4 regions of the Pseudalkalibacillus sp. A8 genome follow, and region 2 is predicted to be linked to each of the others. Evidence: riboswitches for the same ligand, from Rfam matches in the RefSeq annotation. Region 2 holds a riboswitch; each other region holds the start of a gene.
What was found. Region 2 has a riboswitch for thiamine pyrophosphate ahead of ACJROX_RS06085 (SDR family oxidoreductase). Riboswitches for the same ligand answer to the same signal wherever they lie in the genome.
Positions count from the first base shown of each region.

Region 1: another riboswitch for thiamine pyrophosphate. It lies ahead of tenA (thiaminase II); the one in region 2 lies ahead of ACJROX_RS06085 (SDR family oxidoreductase).
Region 3: another riboswitch for thiamine pyrophosphate. It lies ahead of thiT (energy-coupled thiamine transporter ThiT); the one in region 2 lies ahead of ACJROX_RS06085 (SDR family oxidoreductase).
Region 4: another riboswitch for thiamine pyrophosphate. It lies ahead of thiC (phosphomethylpyrimidine synthase ThiC); the one in region 2 lies ahead of ACJROX_RS06085 (SDR family oxidoreductase).

Region 1 is NZ_CP174509.1:614,116-622,030, forward strand. It holds gene liaF (cell wall-active antibiotics response protein LiaF) at 432-1,160, shown strand; gene ACJROX_RS03225 (sensor histidine kinase) at 1,157-2,206, shown strand; gene ACJROX_RS03230 (response regulator) at 2,199-2,831, shown strand; TPP riboswitch at 3,024-3,133, shown strand; gene tenA (thiaminase II) at 3,253-3,957, shown strand; gene ACJROX_RS03240 (ECF transporter S component) at 3,954-4,535, shown strand; gene ACJROX_RS03245 (ABC transporter ATP-binding protein) at 4,548-5,984, shown strand; gene ACJROX_RS03250 (energy-coupling factor transporter transmembrane component T family protein) at 5,990-6,787, shown strand; gene tenI (thiazole tautomerase TenI) at 6,811-7,440, shown strand; gene thiO (glycine oxidase ThiO) at 7,424-7,915, shown strand, end outside.
Region 2 is NZ_CP174509.1:1,157,712-1,165,626, reverse strand. It holds gene ACJROX_RS06100 (LD-carboxypeptidase) at 1-499, opposite strand, end outside; gene ACJROX_RS06095 (alkaline phosphatase D family protein) at 900-2,639, opposite strand; gene thiM (hydroxyethylthiazole kinase) at 3,006-3,812, opposite strand; partial or broken gene ACJROX_RS06085 (SDR family oxidoreductase) at 3,848-4,513, opposite strand; TPP riboswitch at 4,680-4,781, opposite strand; gene ACJROX_RS06080 (DUF4931 domain-containing protein) at 4,924-5,712, shown strand; gene ACJROX_RS06075 (winged helix-turn-helix domain-containing protein) at 5,732-6,940, shown strand; gene ACJROX_RS06070 (DUF2188 domain-containing protein) at 7,150-7,347, opposite strand; gene ACJROX_RS06065 (DedA family protein) at 7,589-7,915, shown strand, end outside.
Region 3 is NZ_CP174509.1:2,255,897-2,263,811, reverse strand. It holds gene sdaAB (L-serine ammonia-lyase, iron-sulfur-dependent subunit beta) at 1-102, opposite strand, end outside; gene ACJROX_RS11760 (DAK2 domain-containing protein) at 212-1,891, opposite strand; gene ACJROX_RS11755 (Asp23/Gls24 family envelope stress response protein) at 1,908-2,270, opposite strand; gene rpmB (50S ribosomal protein L28) at 2,503-2,691, shown strand; gene spoVM (stage V sporulation protein SpoVM) at 2,953-3,033, opposite strand; gene ACJROX_RS11740 (thiamine diphosphokinase) at 3,109-3,786, opposite strand; gene thiT (energy-coupled thiamine transporter ThiT) at 3,792-4,337, opposite strand; TPP riboswitch at 4,426-4,534, opposite strand; gene rpe (ribulose-phosphate 3-epimerase) at 4,560-5,207, opposite strand; gene rsgA (ribosome small subunit-dependent GTPase A) at 5,210-6,091, opposite strand; gene pknB (Stk1 family PASTA domain-containing Ser/Thr kinase) at 6,101-7,915, opposite strand, start outside.
Region 4 is NZ_CP174509.1:1,296,589-1,304,503, forward strand. It holds gene ACJROX_RS06805 (S8 family serine peptidase) at 10-1,497, opposite strand; gene ACJROX_RS06810 (DinB family protein) at 2,047-2,547, shown strand; gene ACJROX_RS06815 (serine protease) at 2,773-2,940, opposite strand; gene thiC (phosphomethylpyrimidine synthase ThiC) at 2,964-4,748, opposite strand; TPP riboswitch at 4,890-5,004, opposite strand; gene ACJROX_RS06825 (hypothetical protein) at 5,199-5,609, shown strand; gene ACJROX_RS06830 (MFS transporter) at 5,898-7,274, opposite strand; gene ACJROX_RS06835 (phosphoenolpyruvate synthase) at 7,267-7,915, opposite strand, start outside.

The DNA.
Region 1 (7,915 bases), 540 kb from region 2:
TAGCTCAGCGACCAGTCACTTGGATCACTTCAGACTTCCTGTGGCGGCAACACACTGATTTAACACACGCAGAACCGAACTTTGTTTGGTTCGAGCCTCCTCGTCAGTCTTCCAGTGACCTACGTGACTAAGCGTGTCGCTTCCGCTTTTCTTAAGCCCGCGGAAAGGGAGTGAATTTCGCGATTACTTTAACTTTTCTGATGAGAAGTGACATCATAGATTTACAGTCTGAAAAAACGCGGAGAGGCAAAACTGAAAAGGAGATCCGCAGCGTTACATCAAAGTGAATTGACCGTTTAGAAGCAAGGGATCGTGGAAGTGAATTTCGGGGGAACGGAGCGTATTTTGCCGTACCTAAAGTACTGGATGACACTTACAATAGAGATCCAACGCATTAAAATGGTCAAAAACAGAAGGGGGACCCAAGGAATATGAACTCAAGAACTGATAAATTGAGCTGGCTATTAATAATCGGGGTCATCTTATTATTATTGGAAATTTCTTTTCATGGCATGGGTCCCATTTTCTTTTTAATACTCACGGCAGGTTGTATTTACGTCGGCCGGAAAAAGTACTACAAGATGATCGGGAAGCTGTTGTTCTGGTTCGGGGTTATCGCTTTCGCTTTGACGATATTGAATACGATGGCATTCAAGTTCCTCCTGATCGCTCTCTTCATATATGCTGTCATCCGGTTTGCCCAGTCGAAGCAACATCCTGCACATATCACACCTGATTTCCAGGAGCCAAAGACAGTAGCAAGCGATCAGGCGATGTTCAAGCGGCAAACTTTATTACACAACAACCTTTTTGGAAGACAACAGACTCCCGAGCATGCGTATGAATGGAACGACGTGAATATTCAGTGCGGCATCGGAGATACGGTGATTGACCTCGGGAATACGGTCCTTCCGAAGGGGGAGTCGACTATTGTGATCCGTAATTTCGTCGGGAATATCAAAATTCTTGTCCCATACGAAATCGATGTCAGCATTGGTCACTCTGTGATTGCAGGGACGAGCCGGATTTTCGAGCATCATGAACCGAAGATGTTCAACCAATGCCTATCTTACCAGTCTGCAGGCTATGATCAATCGCATCATAAAGTGAAAATCATCACCTCAATGGTAGTCGGAGATCTTGAGGTGAAGCGGACATGAATATCATACAGCGTCAGGTCCTGCTTGGTTTAGCCGTATCTTTAACACTTCTCTTTTTTATGGTAGGTGTGTTTTTCTTCGCTTTTCCGTTGAATGATTGGTCACTCCTGTGGTCGCGGAAAATTTTGGACTTACCGTTTATCCTGTTTGCATTCTTTGTCAGTATTTTGATCGGCATCGTTTTTGGTTTTAGTTCAGGGATGTACTGGAGAAAGCAGCTTGAACATGTGGTAAGTGCCCTTGCTCAAATCGGCCAAGGACGACCAATGGAAGCAGTGAATGTCAAAACCAAAACACAGGAATTTGATGAAATTTGGTCATCATTGGAAAAAGTTCAACATCACATATCAGAGCAGACGAAGTTATCTCAAAAGCTCGCTAATGAAAAAGCGGAAGATCAGGAGAAGCGGATCCAGAAGGTCGTTTCTGAAGAACGGAACCGTTTGGCCCGAGAGCTTCATGATTCAGTCAGCCAGCAGTTGTTCGCCGCATCGATGCTGATGTCTGCTGTGAATGAATCGAATGAGGGAGCCGATCATGGAGAGCGGAAGCAGCTGAAGCTTGTCGAGGAGATGATACATCAATCCCAGCTTGAAATGCGGGCGCTTCTTTTACACTTAAGACCAGTTGCGCTGAAAGGGAAAACACTTGAAGAAGGCATCAAGGAATTGCTGATGGAGCTATCACAAAAAGTTCCGCTTGAGATCGATTGGAAGCTAGAATCGATTCCTTTGAAAAAAGGTGTGGAGGACCACTTGTTCCGGATTTTACAAGAATCGGTGTCCAACACGCTTCGTCATGCAAAGGCAAACTCACTTGAGGTGTTATGTATCGAACGTGAAGGGACCGTCCTGATGCGGGTTGTCGATGATGGAGTCGGCTTTGATGTGGAATCGAGCAAGGCAGGTTCATATGGACTGCAAAACATGCATGAACGTGCTGTAGAGCTGGGCGGGACGTTGAAAATCATCAGCGTGCCGAACAAGGGGACACGGCTGGAAGTAAGGATTCCTGTCATACGAGAGGGGGATGAAAACGATGATTAGAGTATTATTTGCAGATGATCATGAAATGGTGAGGATCGGTGTAGCGGCTTATCTGTCGAATCAACCGGATATCGAAGTCGTCGGTGAAGCAGGAGATGGCGGGGAAGCGGTCGATCTAGCTCTTGAGCTGCGCCCGGATGTGATTCTGATGGATCTTGTCATGAAAGAGATGGACGGGATTGAAGCGACGAAACAGATCATCGACCAATGGCCTGAAGCAAAGATCATCATTGTGACGAGTTTTCTTGATGATGAGAAGGTGTATCCGGCACTTGAAAGCGGAGCGACGAGTTACATGCTGAAAACCTCGAAGGCAAGTACGATTGCTGATGCGGTCCGTGCCACATATCGCGGGGAAATGGTTCTTGAGCCTGAAGTGACAGGTAAAATGATGACGAAAATGCGTCGTGGCAATGTACGGCCTCCTCATGAAGATTTGACGAACCGGGAACTCGAAATTTTGATGCTGATAACGGAGGGTAAGACGAACCAGGAAATTGCCGATGAGCTGGTGATCGCGTTGAAAACAGTGAAAACCCACGTCAGCAACATCCTCGACAAACTTGAAGTTCAGGATCGAACACAAGCCGTCATCTATGCTTTTAAAAATTCGCTCGTGAAGTAGGCGCTAGATGGACATGTCGTGACAATTTTCATTTTGGAATCCTATCGCGATACCCAAATCGCACCCCCAGACCTCCAATAGCAGAAAAAATCGCTCCGGTAGCGATTTTACTGGATGAAAATCTTCTTTCCTGAAAAATCATTTGACTTTTTGGCTATACATGTTACGATTACATCGAAAATACTATACAAGACGATCCACTAGGGGGGCCTTCTCGTAAAGGCTGAGATTAAAGTGTAGCTTTAAGACCCTTGGAACCTGATCTGGTTTATACCAGCGTAGGGAAGTGGTGGTTAGGGTTACATAACGACTATGGACCGATTCTACACTCAACCAACCACTTTCTTGAAAAAAGAAAGTGGTTTTTTAATTGAAATAATTGCAGAATCGTGGGTCGTCTGGAAAAAGGAGAGGAATATACATGTCTTTTTCAAAGCACGTAAGGAAAGCAGCAGATCCGATCTGGGAAGCGAGCTTTAAGCATCCTTTTGTAACAGGGATCGCTGATGGAACACTCCCGCTTGAGAACTTCCGGTATTACGTTCTGCAGGACGCCTACTATCTGTCCCATTTTGCGAGGGTTCAATCGTTGGGTGCAGCGAAATCACCGAACATTGAAACGACAGCAAGCATGGCGTCCCATGCAAAAGGTACTTACGAAGCGGAGTTGTCATTGCATGAGAATTTTTCGAAACAACTCGGGATCACAGACGAAGAACGGTTCACCTTCCAACCAGCACCGACAGCGTATGCATACACATCCCATATGTACCGTGCGGCGCAATTTGGCCATCTCGGGGATATCATCGCTGCGATTTTACCGTGTTACTGGCTTTATTATGAAATTGGTGAACGACTCCAAGGATTCAAACCTGATGAACCGATTTATCAAGAATGGATTGCCGCGTATGGCGGGGAATGGTTCCGCGAGCTTGTAGAGGAACAGATCCACAGATTCGACCAGATCGCTGAAAACGTGACGGAGTCGGACCGCGAACGGATGAAAGAGCATTTTATCATCAGCAGCCAGTATGAATTTGAGTTCTGGGAAATGGCCTACACCTTACAAAAATGGCCGATCGACCTCCAACAACACGCAGGAACAGGAAAGGGTGCAACATCATGAACAAAGGTCTGAAGCTGACAGATATCCTCGTTACAATCGTCATAGCCATCGGGTTCGGAATTGTTTATAAGCTGTGGGGTCCGCTCTATTACCTTGTAAAACCACTTGGGCTCCACATCGATCAACTGATTTATGGAATGTGGTTCATGGCAGCTACCGTTGCGTTCCTCATCATCCGTAAACCAGGGGTCGCTTTCCTGGCAGAAGTCGCTGCCGCATCCGGCGAGTTCCTGGTCGGATCCGAATGGGGTCTTGAAGTGCTGTTATTTGGTGTCGTGCAAGGGTTGTTTGCTGAGCTCGTCTTCATGGCATTCCGGTATAAGCGCTTTGATGTTACGGTTGTGAGTCTTGCGGCAGTCGGTTCAGCAATCGGTTCAATCATCATGGATTATTACAAAGGCTATATCGAGGATCTTGCTTTGTGGAACCTCAGCCTTTTCCTTGGTTTCCGTATCATCGGGTCGATTCTTATAGCAGGAGTGGCTGCCTATTATCTCGTGAAAGCGCTCGAAAAGACCGGGGTGACGAACCTGGTGCGCCCGGCATCAAAGAAAGATTACGATGCACTCGATCAGTAGCGGGGTGATTCGATGATCCAACTTGAAAATCTCCGTCTCAAGTTTCCGGGTGACGAACAGTTGCTTTTCAAAGATTTATCGCTCCATATTGAAAAAGGGGAAAAAGTCCTTTTACTTGGACCGTCCGGCTGTGGAAAATCGACCTTGCTGCAAGTCATGTCGGGTATCATCCCGAAATCGATCGAGGTTCCGATGAAAGCTGATCAAATCCAGAAACCCGTATCCTGGGGCTATGTCTTCCAGGATCCAGATTCGCAGCTTTGTATGCCTTATGCAGACGAGGAGCTGGCTTTCGTTTTCGAAAACCTGCAAGTACCGCGTAAAGATATGCCCGACAGGATCAAAACACTTTTAAAAGCAGTAGGGTTACAACTGGCTGATCCTCATACCAATATCCATACGCTGTCTGGAGGGATGAAACAGCGGCTGGCGATCGCTTCGATTCTTGCTCTCGAGCCCGATGTCTTGTTTCTGGATGAGCCGACAGCCTTACTCGATCCTCAAGGGACTGAAGAAATTTGGGAAACAGTCAAAGCGATCAGCACGGATAAAACCCTGTTGATCGTGGAGCATAAGCTGGATCATGTTCTAGATCTGGTCGATCGTATCATCCTGTTCAATGGAGAGGGCGAGATCATTGCAGATGGCGAGAAGGATTGGGTCCTGAAAAATTACCGGAAAACGATGAAGGAGCAGGGTATCTGGTATCCTGGCGTTTGGCAGGACTATTTAAGCGGCCGACCTTTGAAAAAAAACGCAGTATCCAATCAGGAAGTTGTGCTTCATCTCAACAATTTTAAAGGTTACAGGAAGAAGAAGCCTTTTATCTCAGTAGAAAAGGCTACGGTTCGAGCAGGAGAGTGGATTGCAATTGTTGGTGAAAATGGAGCAGGAAAGTCCACGCTGTTACACGCGCTCATGCAATTTATCAAGACAGCAGGAATGTATGAAATTCACGGCAACCCAATTAAAAAGGGAAAACAGATTGCAAATCATCTGACCTTCGTCTTTCAAAACCCGGAGTTCCAGTTCGTGACCAACTCGGTTTATGAGGAAATCGCTTATGGATTGAGGCTAGAGAAGCTTGACGAGGTGGTCATTCAAAAGAAGGTGCTCGAGCTGCTTGATCGCTTCCGACTCATTCCATTTCAAAATCATCACCCCTATCATCTCTCGATGGGACAGAAGCGAAGATTGAGTGTCGCCGCTTCGATTGTGAAGGGCCAGCCGATATTGCTGTTGGATGAGCCGACGTTCGGCCAGGACTCGCAAAACACATTCGCGTTGTTGGAGATGCTTGAAGATTATCGGAAGGCTGGCGTTACGATTCTCATGGTGACGCATGATACCAATATCGTCGAGCATTTCGCTACCCGGGTCTGGACAATTGAAAACGGATTACTGTCACGTGACGTCCACATAGAGGTCAGGGAGCATGCACATGCCTAGGAGGGATGGAAATGGATCTTAACTTTAATGAAACCTGGCTTCATAAAATCAATCCGACACTGAAGCTGTTCACCATGATGATCCTCTTCATCTTCGTCCTTTTTGTGCATCAGCTCAATTGGCTGATCAACCTTACAATCGGAGCCTTGATTTTGCTCTGGTTCTTTTCCGGCCATCCGAAAAAGCGGATCAGCCTTCTGTTGATTCCGTTTCTGATCATTTTCATTTCGACTTCCTCCTCGATGATTTTGTTCGGGAAAGGTGATACGACATGGGTGAAGTGGGGTCTGGTCCATATTACGGAAGAGAGCTTTTACAGAGGCTTTCATCTCGGTTTCAGGGCATTGATTTTTGCAACGCTTGGTTTGACCTTCGCGCTTACCACGCGTCCCGTCAACTTGTTTTATTCATTGATGCAGCAGGTGAAGCTGAATCCGAAGTATGCATATAGCTTCATGGCGGGTCTCCGGTTGATCCCGATCATGGTCGAGGAATTTTTGACGATCCGGAATGCGATGAAAGTAAGAGGCGTCCAACAGCAGAGAGGACTTCGAGCATTCTATTTTAAAATCAAGTCCTACTCGATTCCGTTGTTATCCCAAAGCATCCGACGGGCGCACCGGATCGCGGTCGCAATGGAAGCCAAACGTTTTACAGGGGTGGGAGGACGGACCTACTACTATAAATTGGGGTTCTCGGTAAACGATGGTATATTCGTTGCTTACCTTGGCGTAATTATTCTATTAGGTTATTATCTTTCGGTCGTTTGGCCGCTCTTCCCGGTAGGAGACGTCCGTTACTAGAGTGAAAGAAAGGTGAAGGCTCTTTGAAACATGAATTGCATGTCATTTCGACAGGTAGTCAATTTGCACCCAGGTTTTCCGAGATTGTCAGCGCCATCCATGATCATGTCGATTTTATTCATATCCGTGAGAAAACGTGGACAGCGAGGGAACACATAATGGCCATTGAACTGATGTTAGAAGGCGGAGTCCCCCTTAAAAAAATCATCATCAATGACCGCGTGGATGTTGCCATCGTATCAGAAGCAGGAGGAGTCCAGCTGGCAAATCATAGTTTAGAAGTATCAGTTGTGAGAGAATCCTTTCCACTGTTAAAAATCGGGCGTTCGGTCCATTCCGTGGAAGAAGCATTGAAGGCTGAAAACGAGGGAGCGGATTATCTCATCTACGGACACATTTTTGAAACAGCCTCCAAGCCAGGCCTTGAGCCGAGAGGATTGAAGCAGTTGGGGGTCCTGGCTCAAAGAATGAGCATACCGGTAATTGCGATCGGGGGAATCAAGCCTGGGAATACGCCCGATGTCCTCAAAGCTGGAGCGAGCGGCACCGCCGTTATGTCTGGCATTTTAAATGCTGAAAATCCGCTGAAAGCTGTAAGAGCCTACAAGGAAAAAATGCGTGTAGAGGAGGAAAAGAATGCGAGCTCATTATGATGTGATCGTCATCGGGGCAGGGATCATCGGTTGTTCGATCGCTTACAATTTGTCAAAACGAGGAAAGTCAGTAGTCGTTCTAGAAAAAGGATCGATCGCGGGAAAAGCTTCAAGCGCGGCAGCAGGCATGCTCGGTGCCCAGACAGAGCTTGAGGAAGACAGCCCGCTGTTCCGATTGGGAAAAGAAAGCCGGGCGATGTTTCCTGACTTAGCTGCTGAGCTTAAAACCCTGACCGGAATCGATATCGAATATGAACAAAATGGTATCTATAAAGTGGCTGGAACAGAAGACCAAGTGGCCAGGCTCCAGTCGTTGATCAAAGCTCAAAACCAGTTAGGGGAAGAGGCCTTTTGGGTGACTACGGAACAACTTCAAAAAAGAGAACCCGCATTGACGACAGATGTGCTTGGCGCCATGAACATTCCGAACGACGGACAGGTTTCCGCACCCAAATTGACGAAAGCACTGGCGCAA
Region 2 (7,915 bases):
TGCCTGGGGGATTCGTTATTTGTCGTACTGGTGAGAATGTCGAAGTCATGGTATAGAACTGGTTGATATTGTACGGTGGTATTTCCGGCGTAAAATCAATCAGCATCAGGCTGTGAAAGGTTAATAGATCTGAAAACTGGTATAGAACGTTCAACAGGACAGTGATATCACTATATCCTGTAACGATCTTAGGATTCTGTTTGATAAGATTATAATCAAGATACGGAAGGATGCCTGCTACACCGACTCCACCCCGTGTTGGTAAAATCATTTTCACTTGTGGGTTCTGGAACATGCTCATCAAGTCTGTTACTCGCTCTTGCGGGGAGCCAGCAAGAAATCCGTCTACATCGTAAACATGATTACCGACGATGACATTGAACCCCATGTTTCTTAACGTATTGATCCTGGCATCAATCACTTCTCTTTCTAACGGACTCCCAAGGGTAACCACTCCAATCGTGTCCCCTCTTCTCAACATCCGTGGTTTCATTACCATATGTCCACCTCCAAGGTCATCCTTCCAATTGCGGAAGAAATGAACTAACTCTTATCATTTTATGGTGGACCCTCCGAGAAGTGAGTTGGACGTCTATATTTGTTTTAAAGATATTATTCTGGTTTTCAAGGTAATTTCAGATTTTTAAAGATAATTCTCATTTTTTAAAGTTGTCTCCGCTATTTTTAAAGATAAGGCTGTTAGTCTGAATTGTTGATAGGGCGAACCGTAAGCCTCCTCGCTGCGGGGTCTCTCCTGGATCGCGCTTTTCCCGCAGGAGTGGCGTGAATTTCTGCTTAAAAATCAACATCAAGATTTAACAGCACCAAAGATAAACAAGCTCTCCTCCAAAAACAGAAAAGAACTAACCCTTAGGCAGGGTTAGTTCACATGAATCTAACTAACGATTTCCGATTTCCATTTTATTAAGTTTTTTCATTTGTTTTTCATGAGCATTTTCTTGGGCTTCAATCCGGTCAGCTTCTACTTCAGCGGATTGTTTTTTCGTATTGGACAATGGCTTATCAACCTTCAGCTTCAATCCAGGTTCATTGTGTTTGATTTCGAAAGTAGCTCGGGTTGCGATCGCGGCCCCAGGCTGGCTGACATAGGGTACAACACGATAATCGGCTGTCCACTTTTGAGGTGTTATCGTGCAACGAACGTAGCCTCGGTAATCATTGAAAAATTTGATGTGTGGATTCTCAGCCAGGAATTGGGCTGTATCCTTCCGCTGTTCAGCCCCGTCCCCGCCAGAGGTAATGGATGTTCCGACAAATTCTGAGCCAAGGGTTTCTGAGTCAGGGTCATTATAATCCTTCTTGATATCCCCAGCCCAATTGGCATGCACATCCCCGGTCAAAACTACTAGATTTCCGACTTGGTTTTCACTGACAAAATCAAGTATTCGATCACGATTCGCCGCATATCCATCCCAGGCATCCATATTGTATTTTGGTGCATCTGCTGTATTGAAATTCAACTGATTGAAGAAAACCTGCTGGGCTAACACATTCCATCTAGCTTGCGACCTGCCAAGCCCTTCAAGCAACCATCTTTCCTGGTCTGCCCCAGTCAATGTACGATTAGGGTCCATCGATTCTTCATTGGGAGGTTTGATTCCGTCGCCATTCGCTTGATCATCACGGTATTGCCGGGTATCGAGTACATTGAATTCAACGAGATCACCGTATGTAAAGCGGCGATACAGATTCATGTCCGGACCTTGAGGAATGGATGATTTTCTCAGCGGCATATGTTCATAGTAGGCTTGATAAGCATTAATACGCCGCTGGATGAATTCTTCAACGGATTGTCCTTTTTCAGGTATTTCATCGGCATAGTTGTTTTCAACTTCATGGTCATCCCATGTTACGATCCAAGGACACGCAGCATGTGCGGCTCTCAAGTCTTTGTCGCTTTTATATTGGGCCAGTCTATTCCGGTAGTCGTCGAGCGTGATGATTTCCGGACCATTATGCGTACGTACATTACCTGTTTTGGAGATATATTCGTTTGGGCCGTATTCATAAATATAATCGCCGAGATGGAACACAAGATCGAGCTTTTCTTCTGCCATATGCCGATAAGCGGTGTAGTATCCATGCTCGAACTGTTGGCAGGAGGCGAAAGCGAAAGTCAGTTTGGATAGAGGTTGGCCCGGTGCAGGCAGTGTTTTGGTTTTCCCGACCGGACTGATTTCGTTACCTGCTTTAAAGCGGTAGTAGTATTGTTTATTCGCTTCCATGTCACCAACTTCTACATGTACTGAATGACCGAGTTCAGGGGTTGCAAGCTCCGTTCCTTGCTGCACGATTTTCCGGAAAGCTTCATCCTCAGCCAATTCCCATTGGACCGGTACATTATAATTCGGCATTCCACCGCCATTCAGTGGTTCCGGGGCAAGCCTTGTCCACAGTACCACGCTGTCAGATAACGGATCACCAGAAGCGACACCTAAAGTAAAAGGATAACTTGTAAATTGAGGAGCAGCTTCGACTCTCAAATTGTTCAAGGGCTGTGTCAGTGTCATACCCAAACCGACGACTGCAATTTTACTCACCTTATCCAAAAAGTCTTTCCGGTTCATAGATCGGTGCAATAATTTTTCAGAATCCTGGAACAAATCTTTTCGGTTCATCAGAAAATCTCCCTTCAGTATGTTGGTACACTTGGATTATAAGGAGGTTAGGTAAAACCAGTATGAATTTCTGATAAACTTCATTTAAAAATGAAATAGACAATCTTCATAAATATACCTACTAATGGACTACCGAAACGTATCAAGATTCATTTTAGGGTTCGATTTTCACTCCATTATGGAATTTAATGGTGATTATATAGGACATGTTACTTGCAGAATGGTAAGTCATTCGCAGTATTATCCAACCTTCTTCCATATACAATACCTTTATCGTTTATTTACAAAAGAATTACCCGTTAAGGAGTCTTGTTTCGACAAGTAAGTCCATCGATGACGAAACAAACGTAAAAACTGAAGAAATTGTTATCGTTCCTCAATTGATGCAATCTCATCGATATCCTCAGCGGAAACCTGTGAGAGGGCATTCAGGAATTCAACCTGGAAACTTCCTGGTCCCTCACCCCCTTTTCGTTCAGCTGCCATCTCTGCTGCTATACCATAGCTTGCTACAGCCGACGTTGCGGCCTTGACCAAATCTTTTTCCACTGCCGAAAAAGCTCCGATCACTGAACTTAGCAGACAGCCTGTCCCTGTGACTCTCGTGAGCATAAAATGACCGTTCCGTGCCACATAAGCCTTATCGCCATCGGAGATGACATCATCTACTCCAGTAACCACTACCACAAGACCCAGCTTCTCTGCAGCAGTTCGTGCTAGTTTTACAGAATCACGGTTCCTTTCCCCGGCATCCACACCTTTGATGGTCCATCTTTCTCCGATCACATTGGCTACTTCTGCGGCATTCCCTCGTAAGATCGAGATATCGATCTCTTTTAAAAGTTTCCGCGCTGTCTCTGTCCGGTAAGGTGTAGCACCAGCCCCTACAGGATCGAGAATAACGGGAACACCATGCTCGTTCGCCGCCTTCCCAGCAATGATCATCGACTCTACCACAGTTTCATCTAAAGTACCGATGTTGAGAACAACTGCCCCTGCAACCTTGGCCATATCTGCAACTTCCTCTTTCGCATAAGCCATGACAGGTGACACGCCTAAAGCTAACAGACCGTTTGCGGTGAAATTCGTCACTACCACATTCGTGATGTTATGCACCAGGGGCTTTTCCTTTCTGACTTTATCCAATGTGTTGGTAATAACGTTTTTATCCATTCTCTATCAACTCCTCTATCTGTCTACTTTTACAACTAGTTCATGACCAATCCACCATCGACCACTAAGTTTTGTCCAGTGACCGCCCTGCTCCAGGAAGACGCGAAGAATAAGACCGAATCCGCAACATCGTCGGGGGTAGTGACTTTTTGGAGTGGTGTGTTTTCTATTATTATCGCAAATACTTCATCAGGTGTAACCGCACTTGCATCTGTTTTTTCTAATAATCCACCAGAAACCATATTGACTGTAAAAGCAAGGAGTGCTCCTTTGCTCGTGTTATATTCATGATAGGCAACGACCGGGTTTTGGAAAAGGTTCGTCCCAATATTGATGACACGGCCGAACCTGAGCTCCGACATATCTTTTTTGCCTGCTTTCACTGTATTCAGGGCTGCTTTAACGCTACCTTCAAATGGGGTCTGATAGTCTTCCCACATGAAAATGTCTGCACTCTTCTTAATTGACAGCATCGAATCTAAAGGCCACCAATGCATTGTTCACGATGGTTGTGATCGGCTTTTTAAAATGATCCTAGCTTTATGGAACATTGCTTCCACTTCCTGAGGTTGTCTAATGTCTGCTTGAATGGCAATCGCTCTATCCTCACCGATTGTTTCAACAACTTGTCTCGCTTTTCCTTCATTTCTAAAGTAGTTGACTACTACTCTTGCACCCTCTCTGCCAAAAGCTTTGGCAATTGAAGCCCCAAGGCCTGCTGCTTCCTGTAATTAAAACGACCTGTTCCCGGATATCCAATCAAAACATCTCCTTCATAATCTTTTCATAAAGAAAACCTAAGCTTTTGCGAAAAGCTTGTTAAAAGTAAAAAGATCACCAGATATCTTAGTGACCTTTTAATAATTAATCTGCAAAAAGCCACTTCCCTACGCTAGTTCTACCTAGATCAGGTTCGAAGGGTCAGAGTATCCACTCCTCTCAGCAATCCATGCTCCCCTAGTGCTCAACCTATTTGAATTTAAAAAATTCATCATAGAAATCGATAGGGTCATAGTTTCTGAGTCGGTGGTTTAATAAAAGAAAAGAAAATGCCTCAGCATAGACGAACCGAATTGATCAGCCGTATAATTAGGTAGAAGACGTTTTTAATATGAATAAACACGTTGGTGATACTATGAAAAAAGAAACGATTCTAAAGTTCGATAAATCAATCGCCCGTAAAAAGCCGAACAACATCCACCAGAAGAAACCTTGCCCATTTTGTGTTACAGAAGGCCTTTCGGAATTATTGGAAACACAGGACTCGATCATCCTTGTGAAAAACAAATATCCCGTCGTACAGGATGCTTTTCAGACAGTGTTGATCGAAACGGATGATTGTGAATCTGAACTATCCGAGTATTCTAAGCCGCATCTTTTTAAATTGATTCGATTTGGAGTCGAGAAATGGTTGGAGATGGAGGAACAAGGGAGCTATCAATCCGTTTCTTTCTTTAAAAACTATGGACCTCTGTCGGGAGGATCTGTCCGACACCCGCATATGCAGATCATAGGCTTCAATGATGTAGATTACCGGGAAAACCTGAAGGAAGATTATTTTATAGGAGATGAAATCCATTGTTCCAACGGTGTCCAACTGAATCTATCAACAATGCCTATGATCGGTTTTACCGAATTCAATATCGTCATGAATGATGATCTCGCCGGAATCGACCAGGCTGCGGACTATATCCAGAAAACCGTACACTATATTCTTCATCATTATAATGGCCAAGGCTGCTCAAGTTATAATCTCTTTTTCTACCATTGGCTGGGTAAGATATTCATCAAGATCATCCCTCGATATCCCACAACCCCGCTTTTTGTCGGATATGGTTTTCGCCAAGTATTCAGCGATCCATTTGTTCTGATTGAGGATTTTCAAAAGTATTCTTTCTAAACGATTCGGGGGGCTAATTATGTCATCTCCAAAATTTCCTGTGGAAAAATCCGCACTTCGGAGATTCCTTTTATCTAAACAAGCTTTATTGGGGGCGGATCGTCCGCTTTCCTCCGCATTACAAATGATCAAGAAGCTTGAATGTGTGCAGCTTGATCCTGTGTCTGTCGTGGAACGAAATCAGCATTTAGTGTTGGGTGCACGTATTCCAGGGTATGAACCAAAGCATCTGGATGATCTCTTAGCGGGAGGAAAAGTATTCGAGTATTTCGCGAATGCTGCCTGCGTCATTCCGATGGAGGATTTCCCTATGTTTGAACCGACCCGCATCCGGATCCAACAAAATGTAGCTGAGTCGTTAGAAAAACAGGGGCTTGTGGTCGACACAGTAATGGAGCAATTGAGATCCGAAGGACCGCTTCCTTCCCGGGCTTTCCAATCGGAAAAACGAGTCCATGGCTACTGGGATAACAAGCTCCCAAAGACGAAAGAAACCTCGCTTGCACTGAATCTGTTGTTGGATTCGGGAATCATCCGAGTTGTAAAAAGAGAACGTACAGAGCGTTATTTTGATATTACAGAGGGGTCGATCAGCCCGGATTTATTGGACAATACTAGCGCAATGGATGAAGCGACTGCCCGGGAGATGCTGATTGAGAAATATCTCAGGGCGTATCGTGTCTTTGATCCACGTGACTTCAGGTTCGGATGGCAAAAATTGAAGGCTGCGGAACGTCGCGCAGAAGTTGAGCGGAGAGTTGCTGATGGAACGGTCATTCCTCTTGAAATCGATGGAGCCGAACGGCAGTATTACATGTTAGCTGAAGATTTGGATGAGCTTGAAAGGTTTGCGAGCAATGACCAGTCGTTGGAATTTTCCGGCGGTACTGTCACCTTCATATCGCCTCTCGATAATCTGTTATGGAGCCGGGAGCGGATCAAAGACTTGTTCGATTTCGATTATAAGTGGGAGATCTATATTCCACGCGCTAAACGGAAATATGGCCCCTATGCGATGCCGATTTTATATGGAGACCGCCTGATCGGAAGGATGGATCCGCAAATCGACCGGAAAAATGGAGTATTGGTCGTCCGGTTGCTGCAGCTGGAACCTTGGGTGGAGAAAACAAACGAGTTGCGTCATGCGATCCGCGATGCGCTTGAAGCTTTCGCCGCTTTTAACGGTGCGAAGGATATACACGTCGACCAATCGGATCTTAAGATGTAATCGCCGGTTTTAAGATAATTTCTTAGTTTTAAAGATAATTTGTAATTTTTAAAGATATTATTCCCAGGTTTTTAAAGATAATTTCAGATTTTTCTCGTTATAGCTTTTATTTTTAAAGATAATCCAAAACCAAAAATAAGCCAAGTTTTCTCATCATTAAAAAAGGGTGACCGAACATCAGCTTTTGTGCAATGTTCTGGTCCCCTTTATCAATATGTCCTTTCCTCTTCGATTTCTAGGTTTTTATCAAGAATTGACAGTTTGCTCGGTTTATTTTCTTTCGCAATTTTTTCTGCGTATTCAACCGCTGCTGATTTCATTTCATAATGATCTGCAGGCGCAGTATCCTCGATTTTCACAAACCAGCCGTTCACATCACGGTCTGGGACTATACTATAGTGTTTCATGCCAACTCCCTCCTGAATTTTTCGGTTTACCCATCCCTTCCCGCTCATCCTATTTTTAAAACTCAGATTTTTAAGCATTCTGTATCATTTACAACGCCCCCTGCTTTTTCTTTTCTGCGTTTTTAATTCACGAAATGTTGATTGGATCTTTGTTCTTACCATTTGTGTAAATATTTCATATTCCTTTTTGTTGAAAAATAGATTAATATAACTAAGACAATCTTAGATATGGAGAATGCCGATGCAGAATTGGATAACTAGTTTCATGGAGCAATATGGATATTTTGGGATTTTTGTGATGATGGCGTTGGAAAACATTTTCCCTCCAATTCCTTCTGAAGTGATTTTGCCCTTCGGTGGCTTTTTGACAACCTATTCAACCCTGAGTATGCCTTATGTAATTTTATCAGCAACAGCAGGCTCTGTATCAGGGGCTTTGATTTTATACCAGTTGGGTCTGTTTTTGGATGTAGCTCGTCTTGAAAGGATCATACACCGATGGGGGAATCTCTTGCGGATCAAGAAATCGGATATTCGGAAAGCGGACAAGTGGTTTGACGACTATGGC
Region 3 (7,915 bases), 1.1 Mb from region 2:
AGACCGGGCAACCCGTCCGATCCGAGCCGCTCCCGCGGTATGCGAGCTTGATGGTCCGATCATGATTGGGCCGATGATATCAAAAACGCTTTTATACTTCATTTGTGATTCCCCCATTTGTATAGAGAACTAAAGTTAACAGAGCTGACAGATAAAGAATATTCCTACCCTGTCAGGAACCGTCTGATCATGGTAGGAATATTCAATGCGTTTATTCTACAGAAATGATATACGAATATATCGGCTGGTTGCCTGGATGGATTTCAACTTCAGCATCAGGAAAATTCCCCTCGATCCAGTCACCAAGTGCAGTTGCTTCAGCTTCATCGACATCTTCGCCGAAAATGATGGTGACGATTTCATCTTTGTCGTTGATCATTTCTGATAACAGCGCTTCGGCAGCTTCTTTTTGAGTACCTTTTGCCGTAACGATCTTCCCATCGAAGATTCCCATGAAATCGTTTTCCTTGATTTCAACACCATCAATGTTCGTATCCCGTACTGCAAAGGTGATTTGTCCCGATTTCACGTGTTTGACCGCTTCAGTCATCGCTGATTGATTGTCGTCAAGTGAAGAGCTCGGATTGAATACAAGCAGGGCAGAAATACCTTGTGGAACCGTTTTCGTTTTTACTACTGCAACTTCTTCATCCACGACTGTTGCTGCCTGCTCAGCAGCCATGACAATGTTCCCATTATTCGGAAGGATGATCAATTTTTCAGCATTCGCCTCTCGGATGGCTTTGACAATATCCTCTGTACTTGGATTCATCGTTTGCCCTCCGGCAATGACGACGGTGGCTCCCAAACTTTTGAACAACTCTTCAATTCCAGATCCCATCGAAACAGTGATGATCCCGAATTCCTTTTTTGCAGCTTGAGATTCGACATTCTTTGTTGATCCAGGCTTGTCTTCATTATCTAAAATAGCCGTATGCTGTTCCCGCATGTTCTCAATTTTTATATTAATCAAGTCACCATACGTTTGAGCGAGAGTCAGCATATCTCCTGGCTTTTCCGTATGTATATGAACCTTGACGAGATCCTCATCAGAAACGACGAGTAGAGAATCACCATGCTCACTGAGTCGGTTTCTGAATTCCTCTTCAGAAAAAGGGTTCTCCTTCGTTTTTTCAGATTTGAATTTCACCATGAATTCTGTACAGTATCCATAATGGATATCTTCTGTTTTCATATGGCTCTGTGCCTTATGGTGCTCTGCATTCACAAGTTCATCCATCGATGGACCTGAGCTGCTGACCTCTGGAAGCTCTTTCCCTTCAAGTACAGCTAAAAATCCTTCATAGATCGTGACGAGACCTTGACCTCCAGAATCGACCACTCCTACCTCTTTCAGGACTGGCAATAAGTCCGGGGTACGTTCCAGGGATTCTTTTGCCTCTTTTAATGTTTGCTTCATGACTTCAACCATATCGTCTGATTTACGAGCAGCTTTCGTCGCTTTTTTGGCAGCATCCTTAGCTACGGTCAAGATCGTCCCTTCCACCGGTTTCATTACTGCCTTATAAGCAGTTCCTACGCCAGCTTCAAAAGCTTCAGCAAACAGTTTCGTGTCAATTTCGCTGTTACCTTCGATCGCTTTTGAAAAGCCTCTGAACAACTGGGACAGGATGACACCTGAATTACCTCGTGCCCCCATGAGCAATCCTTTTGAAAAAGAAGTTGCAACCTTGCTCGCATCATCAGTTGTAATATTTTTGATTTCCTTAACACCTGACGTAATAGTCAAATTCATGTTTGTACCAGTATCCCCATCAGGGACTGGGAAAACATTTAGAGCGTCTACCATTTTTACGTTTTTGTTCAGGTTGTCCGCTCCGAAAATGAACATTTGGGAAAGTTTATTCCCGCCTACCTTCTTAACTGTCACGAATCCTTCCTCCTCGTTACGGGTTCGTCACCCTCACGCCTTGAACAAAAATGTTGACCGAATCTACTGATAGTCCGAGCATCTGATCAAGCGTATACTTCACTTTTGTTTGTACATTGTGAGCTACTTCAGAAATTTTCGTTCCATAGCTGACGATGATATACATGTCTATGTGTACTTCATCCTCTTCTTGCCGCACCACAATTCCACGGCTGAAATTGTCTCTGCCTAGAAGTTCAGTTATGCCATCTTTAATTTGCTTTTGCGAGGCCATTCCGATAATACCATAACAATCTATCGCAGCTCCACCTGCAATTGTAGCAATAACATCGTTAGAAATATCAATTTCTCCGTACTTTGTTTTCATTTCTATAGACATGCAGAATCCTCCCTTGGATTATAATGACCTATGGCTAGTGTCATTTTACTATAATATCCTTCATTTTGAAAGAATATATCATGGAATCAAGATTAGGTGTGTCAAGTAAATAAACTTGATAAACATTGTTGCATTCTTCTATATCTCATGCTACTATAATGTAGTGTTTTCGTAAAAGTTTACTAAATGAGATTATTCAATTTTCTTATTTGCAATAAAGGAGGTACCAATCATGGCTAGAAAATGTGTTGTTACTGGTAAGAAGACAAACTTTGGAAACAAGCGTTCTCACGCGTTGAACACTACTAAACGTAAATGGGGAGCGAACGTTCAAAAAGTTCGTATTCTTGTTGACGGTAAACCGAAACGTGTATATGTATCTGCTCGTGCCTTGAAGTCAGGCAAAGTAGAACGTGTCTGATCAAAAGCAGAAAAAGGACTGGTTCATTCTTATGATGAGCCAGTCCTTTTTTATGGTGGTATTCGAGTTTAGTGCGCGTTTTAAAGATGATTTGCTTGTTTTAAAGATATTTTTGATTTTTTAAAGATATTTTCTAATTTGTTCCATTTTCTCTTTCATTTTTAAAGATAATCAGGATGGACGACGTATCTTCCCGTTTTCCGTACCAACGCAGTTCCATGAATGATGAAACAAAAAAGCACCTGAGTTGGTGCTTTTTTGTTACCCTTTTTTAAATGATCCTAAGATCGCCCTAACGAATCCGCCTAAAAACTTTGGCAGCTTGATGGTATAAAATTTCATGATTCCGCCTCCTCCAACGTTAGTTTCCAGAAGACTCCCCTTCGGAAATTTAACATTCTATTTAAGTATATTCGTCTACTTAGAAATAGTACCCGGAGTTTGTAATTTTCCATCTCGATCTTTGCTTCTTATCATCATAATTATGCCGTCATCAAATGAATAAGTACCTTTTTTTGTTACAAGCTCATTTGAAATGCAAAGGGTCGATCCCCATTCTATCTTCGCCTCCTCCAACGGATAACGAAAACCAACAAGCGTCATGCCTGTTACGAGCGGGGAAAATGGAAGGAAAGAAACATACGGAAATTCATGACTCGCTTCAATTGTATATGACCCCGGACTCCTCATCACGATGATGTTATCCCGGTCTACAATCTCCACCTCTATCTTGTGTTCCAAACCTACCTTCAAGAGTTGGATATTGATCAATTCATGATCCAAACGGCCGCCTGTTGCGCCATATAAAATGATTTTTTCTGGCCTTTGTTCTATCGTCCATCTTAGTGCCAGTTCCAGATCTGTCATGTCTTTTTCACATTCGAATGTATAGAGTTCCATTTGTTTTTCTTGAAGTCTGGTAAATTCTTCACCTGAAATAGAATCAAAGTCACCGAAGGCGGCTATTGGCTTTATATCTCTTTTTTGAAGGTAAAGGACCCCTTCATCCACCCCTATAAACAATGCATCATCCAATTGGAGCCGATCGGGCAGAAGATATTCAGGTCCTCCAGAAACTAAACAAATCGTCTTCAATAAGGTCACTCTCCATGAACCAACTTAGGAGCTGTTTTTGATAAAAGAACTAATAGAATCACTGTCAGAATAAATGTCGGTGCAATATAAGAAAAATTATACATGAAGGAATAGGTAAATGCTGGTGTACCTTCAGGTGCCTGATCAGCGAAAAATGCCACCCCAGAAATGACATGGCTTGTAAGGCGGAGTATGCTTCCAATAAAGGTACCTGCAATGATCAACAATACTCTCTTACCGAATGAATCGCTCCACTTCGGTCTTGCAAGGCCAGCCAATCCAACGACTAGAAATGCCAATGGGTAATCTAGGATGACCTGTAAGAAATAATAGATATACGGATTGATCAATAATTGCAATAGACCGATCAACATCCCAGTCAATACCCCAGCAAATAACCCTCTACGAAAAGCCATGATAAAAATAGGTACCATCTCCAACGATACTGAACCTCCAAAAGCCCATGGACCGCTCAATTTAATAAATCCTAGTATAATCCCTAAAGCGGCCATAATTGCAACTTCAGCAATCAATAAATTACGATTTCTCATTTCTATTCTCCCCTTACAGTAAAGAACCCTTGACTGAACAATTAAAAAGCAACTGCATAGGGATACAGTTGCTTTCATCAAATATAAATCACTTGAAAGCCAACTTCCCTCCGCAGGTTTGATCCTGTTCAGGTTCTCAGGGTCAGGAGCATACACTCCACTCTCAATCTCTTCAAGAGATTCCCCTAGTGGTTTCATTACTATATTTTTATTTCTAAATCATTATACACCACGGATGGCGTCAATTGCATCCTTCCGGTTTTCTTTTTTGTAGATAGCAGATCCAGCCACCAGCACATTCGCACCATATTCCCGGCATAACTTAGCTGTTTCTGGATTGACACCCCCATCAACCTCAATTTCGATTTCCAATCCTTTTTCCTTACAAAGCTCAGAAACTTCCTTGATTTTCGGAAGAACCCGGTTTATGAAAGATTGACCACCGAATCCAGGGTTCACAGTCATCAGCAAAACAAGGTCCACATCTTCAATGACATGTTCAATCATACTGACTGGTGTGTGAGGATTGAGAACAACTCCTGCTTTTTTACCATGGTCTTTGATCAAATTTACTGTACGGTGCAGATGCGGGCAAGCCTCCACATGAACAGAAATGATATCCGCACCTGCTTTAGAAAATTCCGGAATGTATTTGTCAGGGTTTTCAATCATCAGATGGACATCCAGTGGAAGATCCGTGATAGGTCTTATTGCATCGACAATCAACGGTCCAATCGTAATATTCGGTACAAAGTGTCCGTCCATGACATCGACATGGATATAGTCTGCTCCCCCTGCCTCAACATCTTTTATTTCCTCTCCTAACCGGGAGAAATCTGCTGAAAGGATCGATGGTGCAATTTTAGTCATGACTAATACCTCCGTTTTTGGTCTTTGATCTCTTGAAGAAATTGTACGTAATGGTCATAACGGAATTGAGAGATTTCGTTATTTCCCAAAGCTTCTTTTACTGCACACTTCGGTTCTGATATATGGGTACACCCTCTAAATTTACAATCCGGACGGCGATCCCTCATTTCAGGAAAGTAGATTGATAAGTCCTCTGGTTCGATTTCGATGAAATCCAGTGAGCTGAAGCCAGGAGTATCTGCTACAAGCCCTTCTCCAAAAGGGATCAGTTCGACATGTCTTGTTGTGTGCTTCCCTCTTCCAAGATGATCAGAAATATCGTTGGTTTCCAGGTTTAATTCAGGGTTTAATGCATTCAACAATGTCGACTTACCGACACCTGACTGGCCTGCAATGACCGTTACCTTATCCTCAAAAAGTGCTCTTACCTCTCCTAATCCTCTTTGTTCCAAAGAAGAAGTTTCGATAACTTGGTAGCAGATCTTACGGTATACCTCCAACTCTTTTTCGATTTCCTTGTCATCTGTCAATAAATCAAGTTTACTAACACAAATAACCGGAAGAATATCGTTCGCTTCAATATGGACTAAAAACCGATCCAAAAGGAGCGAATTAAAGCTTGGCCGGCGTGCGGAAAAAATGATAAGTGCCTGGTCAATATTTGCAACAGGTGGTCTGATCAGTTCATTCTTCCGTTCGAAGATTTCCATAACATAACCGTCTGTCTGGTTGGTCGATTCAAATACAACTTCATCACCAACAAGAGGTGTCAACTTTCGTTTTCGAAAATTCCCTCTTCCTCGGCATTGATAGATTTCATTTTCTTCTTCACTTTTCACATAATAATACCCGCTCAATGCTTTAATGATCGTTCCTTTTGGCATGCAGTTCATCTACTCTCCATTCTGAAAGTTTTTCGCTTCTTCATACGTATATGATTCATTATAATACTCTTCATCGTCTACATAGACTTTGTAACTACCTTCACCGTTATACTTTATGGTCAAAGGGATTTCGAACATTTCTGTTTCAGAGATTTTTTTATCGACAATCGTTTGCTCCCCGTTCGCGTCATTCGTCACGATCCGGACCTGTTTCGGTTCATTCTTTCGTTCCTTATCGTTTCCGTTTCCATTTCCATTTCCATTTCCATTTCCATTTCCATTTCCATTACCATCACCGCTACCGGCATCATCATCGCTACCGGCATCATCATCGCTGAATTCTATCTCCACCATATCTTTGATGGTGACTGGCTCTGGTACACCTTTTGAAACGGTCACGGTAATTTCATCACCAGCCCTCACTGTTTCACCTGGATTCGGATTCGTACTTATGATGTTCCCTTCGTCAATATCCTCTGAATACTCCCGTTCAGCTTCTTTTAAGTTGAGCCCATTTTCATTTGCATACGTTTTTGCTTCTTCAAGTGACTTTCCTGATAGGTCTGCAAGATCAAATGGAGGAGGCCCACTGCTGACATATAAAATCAAAACTTCTTGGCCCGGCACGACCATTTCCCCTGCTTCCGGAATTTGTTCGATGATCTGTCCAGCGGGAACATCTTCACTGCTTTTTGTTGGATAATCGACCCGTTTGAAAAGATCCTCAACCTTCGTCCGCTTCACATCGTCTTCTCCTTGGCCTACATAGTTCTCTACTTCAAACTTTTCAGGGCCAGAACTGACAATTAGTTTCACCGTCGCATTTTCCTTCACGGCTGTTCCTGGTGTCGGGGTTTGCCTGATGACATGCCCTTCTTCCACCTCAGAGCTTGGCTGCTCCTCTTTTTCAGAATTGAGCCCAGCATCCTTTATTTTTTCGTAAGCTGTTGTGTATGGTTGATTGATGACATCCGGTACAGGGACATCCTTTGTCTGGAAAATTTCTGGCCACAAGGTGACCGCTGCTACACCAGCAATCCCTAATAGGAGAAATACCATCAAAATGATTGCGACCCAATTTTTCTTTTTCTTCTTATCTGTCTTACCTTTCTTATCTTTCTTATGCTTCCCGCTTTTTTCTAGTCCCTCTTCATTTTCACCTTTGTTTGGAGGGACGGGTGCAGTTTTCATTTGCTCTGTTATATTTCCGATCGGAGTCAGTACCTTCGTAGCTTCTTCATCTTCATCAAATGAATGTTTCGGTTCATCGATTCGGTCGGGATGAAGTGCAGTGCTTAAATCTTCTTCCATTCCCTGGACATTTTCAAATCGCTCATTCGGATTCTTTGCCATAGCCTTCAATATGATATTTTCAACACTCTGTGGTATATCCGGATTGATCAGCTTTGGTTCTGGAAATTTTTCTTGAAGATGTTTCAACGCTACAGAAACAGCTGATTCACCTGAAAATGGTAGTCTGCCAGTCACCATTTCATAGAGAACTACACCTAATGAGTAGATGTCCGACTTATTGTTGGCAATACCGCCTCTTGCTTGTTCTGGTGAGAAATAGTGGACGCTGCCCAGCACAGAGTGCGTATGAGTAATCGTTGCTGACGTTGCTGCTAATGCGATACCGAAATCTGTCACTTTAGCATTTCCATTCTCATCTATTAAAATATTATGTGGCTTGATATCCCTATGAACGATATGATGTTCATGGGCATGAGCGATCGCAGAAGAAATCTGCTTCATGATTTCAACAGCTCGGCCAGGTGATAACGGACCTTTTTCCCGTATAATCTGTTTCAATGTCTTGCCTTT
Region 4 (7,915 bases), 140 kb from region 2:
TTTAATATATTACTTTACCGCATTATATGCATTTACTACGCCATGACCGAAGATTGGATCATAGCCGTTTTTACCTGAATCATCCGCAGTTTGTTGTAAGTGTGTTTGTACTTGGCTTGGAGATGGCTTCTTTCCTGTTTCTTCATATGTTTTAGCGATATATGCAGAAGCTACACCAGCAACTTGTGGTGAAGCCATCGAAGTTCCGCCCTTCCAGCCGTAGCCTTGTGTACCGAATTGTTCTTTTCCAACTGGAGAATTTAAATAAGTCGGAACAGCACTTAATACCAACCATTTGTAGTCACCAGGTACGCGTGTTCCATTATAGTCAGGGCCTAAATCCCCGCCTGGAGCAGATAGATTGATATTTCCGTTTCCATAATTAGAGTAGAATGCAAGACGATCCTCTGTACCAAATCCTCCACCTAAAGCAGAAACAGTAATTACACCAGGGATTTGCGCTGGTACCTTAAATGCAGCACCTTGCACATCATAAGCAGCTGTAGCAGGATTCGCATCTAAAGTAGCATTATACCAATCAGCTAGCTTTGCGGGGTTGCTTAAATCCTGACCGTCGTTACCTGCAGAAGCAACAACTGTTACATTTTTATTCGTAGCATAACGAATCGCACGGTTGTAAGCTACCATATCAGCAGCGTCATTACCTAAACGGATCTTCTCGCCTGTCGCAGGATCTGTGTAATACCATTGACCAACTACTCTTGTACCCCCTAAACTCATGTTGATTACATCAACTCCGTCATCTGCAGCAGCAATAATAGCATCTGTAATCCAAATTTGCTGTGCACCACCTGTAGCACCGAACACTCGGTATGAACGGAGTCCAACTTCAGGTGCAATACCTTTAATACGGCCATTTGCACCGATTGTTCCAGCAACATGAGTACCATGGCTATTGAAATCCCATGCATCAGTGGTTCCAGGGACAAAAGTTTTTGAACCAGGAACGATATTATCCTTTAAATCGGGGTGGTCGAAATCAATGCCAGTGTCGATAATACCGACTACTACATCTTTACTCCCGCCTGAAAGGGCATGGCTCTCACCTTTATTCGTTACTCGCTCAATATCCCATTGCCAGCCAGCTTCCCAAATGCTTTCGTCAGCTGGTACAGGTTGTAATCCACTTTGCTCAACGTCAGCAGCAGTCACTTCAACTTCAGGTAGATTTAAAGAGACTTCCAATGCTGGAGCAAGGCTCGCAACATTTGTATTTTTTACTAATGATTTAATAAATGCAGCAGGATTGGAAGTTGTAGCCTCAACTGTTCCAATCTTGGCTACCTCATACGTTACTTCTCCCCCAGCCTTCTCAATGATTGACTTGTAATTTGCAGGCAGGCTGTTTTCAGATTTAAAAACAACTAAAAATGCCTGATTTGAGCTGGATGTTTCTTTCTGTGATGCAAATGCGCTGAAACTAAATGATGAAAAAGCAAGTAAAACACCTAAAAATAGTAACAAACCTTTCTTCATCTACTTCATCCCTTCAAGTTTATTTTCTTGTTGCACGATACCTATTCTATTATCTTAAAAAGACTCCTTCTCTGTGAATTTATAAAATCCCGACATTTATTGACATAATATGGTCCAATAGATTTAGTTGATTTCTGGAAACTATAAAACTTTGTTGAATGGTGGTGAAAAGATAGGAAATAAGATAGAAACAGCAGGTTGAACACTCAGAAGGTTATAAATACAATTGAGTTGGAATCGGTTCCATCAGGTAGTGATAGGGAAATATAAACCGTCGAAACCCAACTTTCAGTAAGCCTGAATTTTACTTGTTAACTATGGGGACTTTCGTATAGGTAAAAAAAGGCAGCCAATCGAATGTCTGCCTTTTTTAATAATGAGGTTATTATCCAATAAGAAGTCATTCCGATTTAAAGGAAAGGTATTGAAACTCTCCAAAGGATTACTTCCTTATTTATGGAATATATACAATGGGAATTTTTTAATGTACGCATCATTTAACCTATGAGGAGATTAGTCAAAAATCATTTTTAAAAGGAGAGCGGGAAGATGGATGTATTCGTAAGCCAGTATGATTGGATCCAACGCACAAGGGAATCATTATTTCGTTATTGTGAATCTTTGGCACCAACAGATTATGTGAAAGAGCTTGAGACATTTGGTGGAGATTCTATTTGCAGTCTTCACGTTCATGTAGCCGATTGTTATCGGGTATGGTTGGGAAATCGAGCCCTTGGAAAATCACTACCCGAAATAAAAAAGGAGTCCGTTAACAACGTACAAGAAATGCGCGAGGTTTTTAGAAAAACGGATGACCTTGTTCATGAATTTCTGTATGAATTTAAAGACGAATGGGATCACACCATTAACGTTTCCTTTAAGCGTGGTGGTAGTGCGGAGTTTACCGCATTATGGCTTTTTACGCATACCGTCACACACGAATTTCACCATAAAGGGCAAATTGTAAAAATAGGAAGACAACTCGGGTATATCCCGCCGGATACGGACCTCATTGAACCTAACATTTTAAACGTGAAATCGGAATCTTAATGAAAATTGTGCTGAATTGGAACATATATTCATAGATTACAAGGAAAATATACGATGAATGGGTCACTATTGAATTGATTTAGACTTACCCGATTTTAAGAGTTATTCCATGAGAGGGGGGGCGAGTGATGAGCATCTTGTAATGGCTCGTCACCCATTATGGATTATGAAAACAAGAAGACCTTGCCTTAATTTTAATAAGACAAGGTTCTTGAATCTCACATATCAATAATATAAAACATTGACTTTATTACACTTTAGACATTTTTCATAATTTTGATGACCTTGAAAATGATGATCACAATTTTGCTGTAAATCTATTAGACGTTTCTCTAAAAAAGCAAGATGAGCTTTGTATTGATTAATTTCCTCTTCGATTTTTTGAGCATCCACCGTAATATAACCTCCTCAGAAAGTTACTGATATATACTACCTCCAGATTGCTTAAACTCTTCTGCTTTTTCCTTCATACCTTTATCAATCGCTTCCTTCGTATCAAGTTTGTTTTCTTTCGCATAATTACGAATATCTTGTGAGATTCTCATGCTACAAAATTTTGGTCCACACATTGAACAGAAATGTGCTGTTTTTGCACCTTCCGCAGGTAGAGTTTCATCATGATATTCCAATGCTCTTTCAGGATCTAAGGATAGATTGAATTGATCTCTCCAGCGGAATTCAAATCGAGCTTTTGATAAGGCATCATCTCTTTTGTGTGCACCTGGATGTCCTTTTGCCAGATCAGCAGCATGGGCAGCGATTTTATAGGTAATGACTCCTTCACGAACATCATCTCTATTCGGTAGGCCTAAATGTTCCTTTGGTGTGACATAACAAAGCATGGCTGTTCCATACCAACCAATCATTGCTGCACCGATAGCAGAGGTAATGTGATCATAACCAGGTGCTATATCAGTTGTAAGAGGTCCAAGGGTATAGAATGGTGCTTCCTTACAAACTTCAAGTTGTTTATCCATGTTTTCTTTTATAAGATGCATCGGCACATGTCCAGGACCTTCGACCATGACCTGTACGTCGTGCTCCCATGCAATCTGTGTCAACTCCCCAAGAGTCTCCAGTTCTGCAAACTGCGCTTCATCATTCGCATCTGCAATGGACCCAGGACGTAAACCATCTCCTAAAGAGAATGCAACATCATAAGTTTTCATAATTTCACAAATTTCTTCGAAGTGGGTATATAAAAAGCTTTCTTTATGATGATATAGACACCATTGTGCCATGATTGAACCGCCCCGTGAAACAATTCCTGTCAAACGTTTCGCTGTTAACGGGACATATCGTAAAAGGACACCCGCATGAATGGTGAAGTAATCAACACCTTGCTCAGCTTGTTCAATCAAGGTATCGCGGTAAATCTCCCATGTAAGGTCTTCAGCAATACCATTAACTTTTTCCAGAGCTTGATAAATAGGAACGGTACCGACAGGAACGGCTGAATTTCGAACAATCCATTCCCGGGTTGTATGAATGTTTTTCCCTGTTGATAAATCCATAATATTATCAGCACCCCAGCGTGTCGCCCAAGTCATTTTTTCAACTTCCTCTTCGATGGAAGAAGAAACAGCTGAGTTTCCAATATTCGCATTGATTTTAACATGGAAATTACGTCCTATGATCATAGGCTCTGTCTCTGGATGGTTGATATTAGAGGGTATGATCGCCCGGCCTCTTGCGACTTCATCCCGTACAAATTCGGGATCCATATTTTCCCTTAATGCGATAAATTCCATTTCTGGAGTGATTATTCCCTTTTTTGCATAATGGAGCTGTGTAACATTTCTTCCTTTCTTTGCACGTAATGGGTTACGTTTTAAACCAGGAAATACGTTATGGTTGGCACGAGGGTCATCTTTATCACGATAACCATTATCTTCAGGCTTTATGTCTCGACCCTGATATTCTTCAACATCGCCCCGTTCATGTATCCATCTGCTTCGAAGTGAAGGAAGGCCTTTTGTAATGTCTACTGAATAATCATCATCCGTATAAGGACCGCTTGTATCGTAGACACGTACTGGCAGATTTTCTTCTTCACCAAAAGAACCTGTTGTCGGATTCAATTCAATTTCGCGCATCGGAACCTTGATATCAGGTCTTGAACCTTGTACGTAAACTTTCTTACTACCTGAGAAACTTGACATGATGGAAATGTTTTTTTCATTCAATGAGGTTGCTGACATTAATCAATCTCTCCTTTGTTATGATTTAAAGGACGAGATCCAGAACAAGACAACGGCATGAGATGAAAGCTGAACATAAAAAAGCCGGATCCCAAAAATGCATGGACCCGGCTTCATATGTAGAAGTATCATCTCAATAAAAGAGGTTATATCTAACTTCCCCACGCTGGTATGATCCAGATCAGGTCCAAAGGGTCAAGAAACTTTAATGTGTTTCTCTCTCAGCCCAAACTATTGGACTCCCCTAGTTATTGCTTATTCAATTGCATTTCAGTATACATGAAATTCCGGTAAAATAAAAGGCGATATAGTTAATTCATAATTTTATACTAGCCAACTTTAATAGAATAACCCTTCAAAAACAAAGAGCTTGGAAAAAACCTAGCTTGAGGTGAATGAATCATAATGCTATGGGAAAATTTTGATAAAAATGAAATCAGTATTTTACTTATGTTGATAATAACATTTATCATTGTCTGGCTTCTTCCGAAGAGATTACCTCGTAAAATTACATATTTAAGTTTATTATGGGGGTTATCGAGTGGAATGTTGTTGGATTTTACAATAGGTGGGGGGCAAATGGACTTTTATAAGGTAAATGATGTCCAAAACTATGAATTATTCGATTTCCTCTATTATGTTTTATTCAGTCCATTTGGTTATTTCTTTGTCTATTTTTATGAACACTCGATATCAATAAATATACTTTATTTGGTATGTAATAGGGTGGAGCTTCGTTGCGGTAGGAGTAAATTGGCTTCTTACATTGCTGGATATCATTCAATTCCAGAAAGGTTATATACTTCCTTACTCATTTGCGGTATTTTTGATTATCCAGACAATTACGGTCCTTTACTATGAATTCATCAAATCAAGACAGGAAGTATTTTCAGGGAATGTGCTTTAATTTTTGGCATCTCTTTTTATCAGGGCATACGCTCATTTTTTGTAATTTTCAATCCCATCTTTCAATTTTTTTCAAACAACAAGGTGTAGAAATATCGATTATGTTTTGGTAGTTGAATTGCGGGCTCTACATAAAAAAACCTGAAGTAGCTGGGAATGGCTCACTTCAAGGTTTGTGACAGAATTCTATTTTAGTTTAATACAAGTGATCAAGAACGGTTGGTTAAAGAAAATCCGGTACTATCAAGGATTTGTTGTACCTTGACTCATTTCTTCCTTTATAGATCCCTTATACTGTAAGCCAAGGATCAGTCCGATCACAGTACTAGCAGTCAAGAACATGAAGACAAACCAGTAGCCTCCTGATCTGCCTGAACCATCAGAAATAGCAAGCAGTCCCGTCAATATTGGAATCCCTATCGCACCACCGCTATTCCGGCTAAGTTGTACCATTGCACCGACAACCGCTTGTTTACTCTCGGAGACTGCATTTTGAGCCGGAAGCAAAAATGTCGGAAGAAGAATGCCCAGACCGAATCCTAAAAGGAAAATGAAGATATATGAAATAAAGTTGAACTCCTGTATCATACTCATAACACTCAATGCAGCCAAACTTATACAGGACATGATCCAACCCACTACACTTATCGATTTGTAGCTGAATCGTTTGATGATACGGCCACTGATGATTACGCCGAGCCCCATGCCTGCCATGAGTGGAATGAGCAATTTGCCGCTATTCACTGCTCCAGACCCGAGAACATGATTCGCGTAAAGAGGCAATATGGCAATGGCTCTATACATCAATATACCGACTAGGAAAGCACTGATGTTTGCCAGCTGGACGTTCCTGATCCGAATTAGATCTGGTGAAATCACAGGATCTTCATGCTTCTTTTCTTGAAAAACGAAAAAGAGTAAAAGAAGGATACTTGCTATGAATAAAGTCAGAGTAATGCTATCGAATCCCGTTTCACCAAGACGTGTCCATGCTTGAATCATCATTGCAATAGAAGCGCCAAGAATAAAAGCACCTATCCAATCAAAATATTTTAGTGACCTATTGAATGCTGTTGGCGGATCTGTAAAACGGTATATGAAAAGTATGGATAAGACTCTAAATGGGATCACGATGTAAAATGCCCAATTCCAACCGAATCGTTGAGCAACCATACCACCAAGAATAGGACCAAGAACATTTGAAAGCAATTGGATGGCTGCATACATTCCCATCGCTTTCCCTCGATCTTCGATAGAAAAGAGGGTTGCGATAAGAGCTATGGTCACAGGACCTAATGCCCCGACTCCCAGTCCCTGGATCATTCTTGCCATGATGAAGAAAAGCATGGAGGAAGATAGACCACATAGTAATGATCCGATCAGGAATATCGTCATCCCCAGTATGAAGAATTTTTTATAACCGTACGAATCAGCAAGCTTTGAAAAAAGCGGAATCGTGATCGTCGAAGCCAGCAAAAAAATACTGAACGCCCATCCGTAGAGCGATTCTCCTCCCAGATCGTCTGTAATCTGGGGGAGGATCGTTGCGACGACGGTTTGCATCAACATGTTAGTTGCTGTAGCAAAAAGGATACCTATAAATGGGATTTTCTTACTCACTGTGCTCTCCTTCTATTAGTTGTACATATCCTTCATCTGCATTTACACGGATCCTTTGTCCGCTATTGATTTTTTTGGTTGCCCCATCTATTCCAACGACTGAAGGAATCCCATACTCACGCGCCACAACCGACCCGTGCGTCATGGTACCTCCAATTTCCATGACCAGGGCTTTAGCTGAATGAAACAAAGGTGTCCAGCCCGGATCGGTAAAAGGAGCGATCAGTATTTCGCCTTCCTGTAAATCCGATTCCTCCGGTTTCAACACGACTCTTGCAATACCTTCAACACTTCCAGCGGAGGCAGGCGTTCCAATCAAAGCTCCTTCAGGTGCCAGGATTTCAGAAAGTCTTCCTGTTACTGATTCACCGTCACTTGTCAATACACGGGGAGGCGTAAGCTTTGAATAATGGGCGTATGTTTCTTTACGTTCTTGGATGATAGTGTCTATATCACCTTCAAAGTTCCCATCCATGATCGAAAGGAGCTCATCCAATGAAAAATAGTACATATCTTCTATCTGTTGAAGTCTGTTTTCTTTGGCCAGTCGTCTTCCTTCCTCTAATAAAGCATGCCGGTACTGATCCAAATAATTGACAAGCACATATTTATGGTGCTCCCTCATACCCATCAAATGGCGG